Variovorax terrae: one gene and its partner. The protein of the gene in region 1 binds, or shares a complex with, the protein of each later gene. Links are inferred from orthologs where the notes say so. Each region holds a gene or a part of one and is shown on either strand. Other genes may lie near its edges.

Evidence for each region. The genes of interacting proteins can lie anywhere in the genome.
Region 2: the proteins of mfd (region 1) and uvrA are in contact, whole or in part, in a crystal structure (PDB 4DFC), measured with the Escherichia coli proteins. The link is inferred for Variovorax terrae from one-to-one orthologs.

The regions. Positions count from the first base shown.
Region 1 is NZ_JALGBI010000001.1:1,514,725-1,518,895, reverse strand. What follows is about bases 1-4,043. They hold mfd (transcription-repair coupling factor), read left to right. Parts: upstream 1-393; coding sequence 394-3,843; downstream 3,844-4,043. Other genes in these bases: serB (phosphoserine phosphatase SerB), read left to right, coding at 3,840-4,043; ispD (2-C-methyl-D-erythritol 4-phosphate cytidylyltransferase), read right to left, coding at 1-308. In the rest of the region: more of serB, read left to right, coding at 4,044-4,171. UniProt on the Escherichia coli protein: Couples transcription and DNA repair by recognizing RNA polymerase (RNAP) stalled at DNA lesions. Mediates ATP-dependent release of RNAP and its truncated transcript from the DNA, and recruitment of nucleotide excision repair machinery to the damaged site.
Region 2 is NZ_JALGBI010000003.1:545,979-549,357, reverse strand. It holds uvrA (excinuclease ABC subunit UvrA), read left to right. Parts: upstream 1-323; coding sequence 324-3,179; downstream 3,180-3,379. Other genes in the region: leuD (3-isopropylmalate dehydratase small subunit), read right to left, coding at 3,210-3,379; MMF98_RS21965 (MFS transporter), read right to left, coding at 1-83. UniProt on the Escherichia coli protein: The UvrABC repair system catalyzes the recognition and processing of DNA lesions. UvrA is an ATPase and a DNA-binding protein. A damage recognition complex composed of 2 UvrA and 2 UvrB subunits scans DNA for abnormalities.

The DNA of each region.
Region 1 (4,171 bases):
GCCGCCAGTTGCCCCAGGCCGTTCAGGACGCTCAGGGCGCGCGTTGCGCCGCCGCAGTCCGCGATCGAAAACGAGGCGTCCGGGTGGTCCAGGAAGCGGTCGCCGGGGGCCACCACCACCAGGCAGCGCGCCAGGCGCGGCACGGCCGCGAACGCCGCGAGCGTGTGCAGCACCATCGGCAGGCCGGCCAGCGGCTGGTACTGTTTGGGCTGCGCGGTGCCCGCGCGCGAGCCCGTGCCCGCGCAGGGAATCAGGGCAAAAAAACGGGGGGATGCCGGGGTACCGGCGACTGTTGCAAGCAAGGACATGTGTTCACATTTTAAAATCAGCACCTGACAAGCTTTTACACCCCCCGCCATGTCAGGCGGGGGGTGTTTTGTATTTGTGTTTCTGATGGACTTACCAAAACTTACGGCCGGCAAACGCTACACCCTGCCCCGCCCCGCGGGCTCGGCGGATGCCCTGCTGCTCGCGGCGCTTGGCGAGCGCGAGAAGGCTGCGCGCAAGCGCACCGCCATCGTCACGGCAGACGCCATTGATGCGCAGCGGCTGATCGACGAAATCGCCTTCTTCGCGCCACAGCTGCGCTGCGCGCTGTTCCCCGACTGGGAGACGCTGCCCTACGACACCTTCTCGCCGCACCAGGACCTGATTTCCGAGCGGCTGGCTACGCTCTGGCGCATCAGCCAGCACGAGGCCGACGTCGTGATCGTGCCGGCCACCACCGCGCTGTACCGCCTGGCGCCGCCGGCCTTCCTGGCGGGCTACACCTTCCATTTCAAGGCCCGGCAGAAGCTCGACGAGGCCCGGCTCAAGGCCCAGTTGACCCTGGCCGGCTACAGCCACGTGACGCAGGTGGTGAGCCCCGGCGAGTACGCGGTGCGCGGCGGCCTGATCGACCTGTTCCCGATGGGCTCGCCCGTGCCCTACCGGGTCGACCTGTTCGACGACGAGATCGACAGCATCCGCACCTTCGACCCTGACAGCCAGCGCAGCCTCTACCCCGTGCCCGAGGTGCGCCTGCTGCCCGGGCGCGAATTCCCGATGGACGACGAGGCGCGCGCCAAATTCCGCGGCCGCTGGCGCGAGCTGCTCGAAGGCGATCCGACCAAGAGCCGCATCTACAAGGACATGGGCAACGGCGTGGCCACGGCGGGCATCGAGTATTACCTGCCGCTGTTCTTTGACGACACGGCCACGGTGTTCGACTACCTCGGCGCCGACGCCACCGTGGTGCTGCACGGCGACCTGGAGCCGGCCTTCCAGCGCTTCTGGCAGGACACCCGGGACCGCTACCGCCTGGTGCAGGGCGACCCCGAGCGCCCGGTGCTGCCGCCCGAGGCCCTGTTTCTCGGCACCGAGCAGTTCTACGCGCGGGCCAATGCCCATGCGCAGCTCGCGATCCGGCCCGCCGTCGAGGACGTGGCCGACAACGCCCATTTCCAGAAGCTGGGCGAGCTGTCGGTGCTGCGCGGCGCCGAGGAGCCGCTGGCGCGCCTGAAGGAGCATGTGCGCAACACCGCGCACCGCGTGCTGCTGCTGGCCGAGAGCGACGGCCGGCGCGAGAGCCTGCTCGACTTCCTGCGCGCCAGCCATGTCGGCCCGCCGGCCTTCGACTCGCTGGCCGAGTTCCAGTCCAGCGACGAGAAGCTCGGCATCGCCACCGCCGCGCTCACGGTCGGCTTCAGCTGGCTCGAGGACGGCATCGACTTCGTGACCGAGACCGAGCTCTTCGCCGCCGGCCCAACCACGCGCCGGCGCAAGAAGCAGGAGCAGGTCAGCGACGTCGAGGCCCTGATCAAGGACCTGTCGGAGCTCAACGTCGGCGACCCGGTGGTCCATTCGGCCCACGGCATCGGCCGCTACAAGGGCCTGATCAACATGGACCTGGGCCAGGGTTCGAGCGAATTCCTGCACCTGGAATACGCCGACAAGGCCACGCTCTACGTGCCGGTGAGCCAGCTGCACCAGATCAGCCGCTACACCGGCGTCAGCGCCGACGAGGCGCCGCTGCACAAGCTCGGCTCGGGCCAGTGGGAGAAAGCCAGGCGCAAGGCCGCCGAGCAGGTGCGCGACTCCGCCGCCGAGCTGCTCAACATCTACGCGCGCCGGGCCGCGCGGGAAGGCCACGCGTTCCGATACTCGCCTCAGGACTACGAAATCTTCGCCAACGATTTCGGCTTCGACGAAACCGCCGACCAGCGCGCCGCCATCCATGCCGTGATCCAGGACATGATCTCGCCGCGCCCGATGGACCGGCTGGTCTGCGGCGACGTGGGCTTCGGCAAGACCGAGGTGGCCCTGCGCGCGGCCTTCGTTGCCGTCACCGGCGGCCGCCAGGTGGCCTTCCTCGCGCCCACCACGCTGCTGGCCGAGCAGCACTACCAGACGCTGGTGGACCGCTTTGCCAAGTGGCCCGTGAAGGTGGCCGAGGTCTCACGCTTCCGCTCGGGCAAGGAGATCAGCGCCGCCATCAAGGGCATCGCCGACGGCGGCGTGGACATCGTGGTGGGCACGCACAAGCTGCTGTCCGAATCCACCAAGTTCAAGAACCTGGGCCTGCTCATCATCGACGAGGAGCACCGCTTCGGCGTGCGCCACAAGGAAGCCATGAAGGCGCTGCGCGCCGAGGTCGACGTGCTCACGCTCACCGCCACGCCGATCCCGCGCACGCTGGGCATGGCGCTCGAAGGCCTGCGCGACCTCTCGGTGATCGCCACCGCGCCGCAGCGCCGGCTGGCGATCAAGACCTTCGTGCGCAACGAAGGCAACGGCGTGATCCGCGAGGCCGTGCTGCGCGAGCTCAAGCGCGGCGGCCAGATCTACTTCCTGCACAACGAGGTCGAGACCATCGAGAACCGGCGCCAGAAGCTCGAAGAGATCCTGCCCGAGGCCCGCATCGCCGTGGCCCATGGCCAGATGCCCGAGCGCGAGCTGGAGCGCGTGATGCGCGACTTCGTGGCGCAGCGCCACAACCTGCTGCTGTGCTCCACCATCATCGAAACCGGCATCGACGTGCCCACGGCCAACACCATCGTGATCAGCCGCGCCGACAAGTTCGGCCTGGCGCAGCTGCACCAGCTGCGCGGCCGCGTCGGGCGCAGCCACCACCAAGCCTACGCCTACCTGATGGTGCCCGACACCGAAGGGCTGACCAAGCATGCCAGCCAGCGGCTGGATGCGATCCAGCAGATGGAGGAACTGGGCTCCGGCTTCTACCTCGCGATGCACGACCTGGAGATCCGCGGCGCCGGCGAGGTGCTGGGCGAGAACCAGAGCGGCAACATGATGGAGGTCGGCTTCCAGCTCTACAACGAGATGCTGTCCGAAGCCGTGCGCTCACTCAAGGCCGGCAAGGAGCCCGACCTGCTGAGCCCGCTGTCGGTCACCACCGAGATCAACCTGCACGCGCCCGCGCTGCTGCCCGACGACTACTGCGGCGACGTGCACCTGCGCCTGTCGTTCTACAAGAAGCTCGCCACGGCGAGGACCACCGACCAGATCGACACGCTGCTCGAGGAGATCGTGGACCGCTTCGGCAAGCTGCCGCCGCAGGCGCAGACGCTGATCGACGTGCACCGCCTGCGCGTCATCGCCCGGCCCTACGGCGTGGTGAAGGTCGATGCGGCGCCGGGGCTGATCAACATCACCTTCCGGCCCAACCCGCCGATCGACTCGATGCGCATCATCGAGCTGATCCAGAAAAACCGCCACATCAAGCTGGCCGGCAACGAAAAACTGCGCATCGAGCGCGAACTCAAGGAGCCCAAGGACCGCGCCCAGATGGTGCGCGACGTGCTGCGCTCGCTCGGACAACCCCAAACGGAAACCACCACCGCATGACCTCCTCCCGCGAAATTGCCCCGGGCCTCGTGATCCAGGGCTTCACCCCGCCGCTGAACCTGAAGGACTTCAAGCTGATCGCCTTCGACATGGACTCCACGCTGATCAACATCGAGTGCGTGGACGAGATCGCCGATGCCGCGGGCCGCAAGGCCGAGGTGGCCGCCATCACCGAGGCCGCGATGCGCGGCGAGATCACCGACTACAAAGAAAGCCTGCGCCAGCGCGTGGCCCTGCTCAAGGGTGTCACCGTGGCCCACATGCAGCAGGTCTACGAGCAGCGCCTGCAGCTCAACCCGGGCGCCGCCGAGCTGGTGGCTGCCTGCCA
Region 2 (3,379 bases), on another replicon or contig:
GGCAGCACCAGGAACAGGCCCAGCATGCGCAGGGCAAAAATGGCCGCCAGCGAGCCGCTGGCGCGGCGCTCGACGGGCGTCATGGGGGTGGCGGCGGGAAGGGAGGGGCTGCTCATGGCACAAAAGCGGTGCAGGAAACTGTCAGGAGAACCGGCAAAAAACCGCTTGAAAAGGCGCTAAACCCGCTATTGTCCGGCATTCCCGTGCGGGGCCGGTAGCGCGCGCGCCGGTGCCGGTCTATCATGGTGGGTTTTTCCGGGCCTTCGCCCGAACAGTTCCAAGCAGTGAATTCCAGCACCGACGGCAAATACCTGGCGGCAGCGATGCAGCAGCGCATCAGCGTGCGCGGCGCACGCACGCACAACCTCAAGAACATCGATCTCGACATCCCGCGCAACCAGCTGGTGGTGATCACCGGCCTGAGCGGCTCGGGCAAGTCGTCGCTCGCGTTCGACACGCTGTACGCCGAAGGCCAGCGCCGCTACGTGGAAAGCCTGTCGGCCTATGCGCGGCAGTTCCTGCAGCTCATGGACAAGCCCGACGTGGACCTGATCGAAGGGCTGTCGCCCGCGATCTCCATCGAGCAGAAGGCCACCAGCCACAACCCGCGCTCCACCGTGGGCACGGTGACCGAGATCCACGACTACCTGCGCCTGCTGTACGCGCGCGCGGGCACGCCCTACTGCCCCGACCACGACCTGCCGCTGCAGGCACAGACCGTGAGCCAGATGGTGGATGCGGTGCTGGCCCTGCCCGAGGACACCCGGCTCATGGTGCTGAGCCCGATCGCGCGCGACCGCAAGGGCGAGTTCCTGGAAGTGTTCGCCGAGATGCAGAGCCAGGGCTACGTCCGCTTTCGGGTGGACGGCCAGGCCTGCGAATTCGACCAGCTGCCCAAGCTCAAGAAGGCGGAGAAGCACGACATCGACGTGGTGATCGACCGCATCAAGGTCCGGCCCGACATGAAGCAGCGCCTGGCCGAGAGCTTCGAGGCCGCGCTGCGCCTGGGCCAGGGCCGCGCCATCGCGCAGGAGATGGACACCGGCAAGGAGCACCTGTTCAATGCCAAGTTCGCCTGCCCGATCTGCAGCTACTCGCTGAGCGAGCTCGAGCCGCGCCTGTTCTCCTTCAATTCGCCGGTGGGCGCCTGCCCGGCCTGCGACGGCCTGGGCCACATGGAGTTCTTCGACCCGGCGCGCGTGGTCGCGTTTCCATCGCTGAGCCTGGCCAGCGGCGCGATCAAGGGCTGGGACCGGCGCAACGGCTACTACTTCAGCCTGATCGAAAGCCTGGCCAGGCACTACAAGTTCAGCGTCGACACGGCGTTCGAGGAACTGCCGGCGCCCGTGCAGCAAGTGGTGCTGCATGGCTCGGGCGAGGAAGACATCCGGTTCAGCTACGTCATGGACTCGGGCAACTTCGCGGGCAAGAAGCTCACCAAGAAGCACCCGTTCGAAGGCATCATCCCCAACATGGCGCGGCGCTACCGCGAAACCGATTCGGTGGCGGTGCGCGAGGAACTGGCGCGCTACCGCAGCCTGCAGCCCTGCCCCGATTGCGGCGGCACGCGCCTGCGGCGCGAGGCGCGCCACGTGAAGGTGGGCGAGGGCGAGCAGGCCCGGGCCATCTACGAGATCAGCCGCGCCACGCTGCGCGAGAGCTTCAACTACTTCAACGCCCTGCGGTTGCAGGGCGCCAAGGCCGAGATCGCCGACAAGGTGGTGCGCGAGATCGGCCTGCGGCTCAAGTTCCTCAATGACGTGGGGCTCAACTACCTGAGCCTCGACCGCAGCGCCGACACCCTGAGCGGCGGCGAAGCGCAGCGCATCCGGCTAGCCAGCCAGATCGGCTCGGGCCTGACGGGCGTGATGTACGTGCTCGACGAGCCCAGCATCGGCCTGCACCAGCGCGACAACGACCGGCTGATCGGCACGCTCAAGCACCTGCGCGACATCGGCAACAGCGTGCTGGTGGTGGAGCACGACGAGGACATGATCCGCGCCGCCGACCACGTGATCGACATGGGACTGGGCGCGGGCGTGCACGGCGGGCGCGTGATCGCACAGGGCACCTTCGAGGAGGTGCAGGCCAACGCCGAGTCGCTGACCGGCCGCTACCTGGCCCAGACCCTGAAGATTGCCGTACCCGCGCAGCGCCACTCGCTGGCCGCCCAGGCCGACCCGCAGGTGCTGAAGATCGTCCACGCCACCGGCAACAACCTGAAGAACGTGAGCGTGGACTTTCCCGTGGGCCTGCTGACCTGCGTGACCGGCGTCTCGGGCTCGGGCAAGAGCACCCTGGTCAACGACACGCTGTACGCCGCCGTGGCGCGCCAGCTCTACCGCTCGCACGAGGAGCCGGCGCCGCACGAGGCGATCGAGGGCATCGAGCATTTCGACAAGGTCATCAACGTCGACCAGTCGCCCATCGGCCGCACGCCGCGCAGCAACCCGGCCACCTACACCGGCCTGTTCACGCCGATCCGCGAGCTGATGGCCGAGGTGCCGATGGCGCGCGAGCGCGGCTACGGCCCGGGGCGCTTCTCCTTCAACGTGGCGGGCGGCCGCTGCGAGGCCTGCCAGGGCGACGGCGTGGTCAAGGTGGAGATGCACTTCCTGCCCGACGTCTACGTGCCCTGCGACGTCTGCCACGGCCAGCGCTACAACCGCGAGACGCTGGAGGTGCTGTACAAGGGCCGCAACATCGCGCAGATCCTCGACATGACGGTCGAGACCGCGCACGAGTTCCTGAAGGCCGTGCCCACCATCGCGCGCAAGCTGCAGACCCTGCTGGACGTCGGCCTGAGCTACATCAAGCTCGGGCAGGCCGCCACCACGCTGTCGGGCGGCGAGGCGCAGCGCGTCAAGCTCGCGCTGGAACTCAGCAAGCGCGACACCGGCCGCACGCTCTACATCCTGGACGAGCCCACCACCGGCCTGCACTTCGCCGACATCGACCTGCTGCTCAAGGTGCTGCACCAACTGCGCGACGCGGGCAACACCATCGTGGTGATCGAGCACAACCTCGACGTCATCAAGACCGCCGACTGGCTGATCGACATGGGCCCCGAAGGCGGCGCCGGCGGCGGCCAGGTGGTGGGCACCGGCACGCCGGAAGAACTGGCGGCCCACCCGGACAGCCACACCGGGCGCTACCTCAAGACCGTGCTGGCACGCTAGGCACCGCCATCCAGCGGGCCGCCGCGCACCTCACACGGGCTCGGCCAGCCACTCCCAGGGCCGCTCCCGGCGCACGCGCTGCTGGTAGGCGGCGATGGCCGGCTCGCGCCGGAGCGTCACCTCCACCTCGTCGGCCCCGGCCAGCAGCATCTCGCGGCGGAAGTCGGGCAGGGTGAAGGAAATCGGCTCGCCATCGGGCG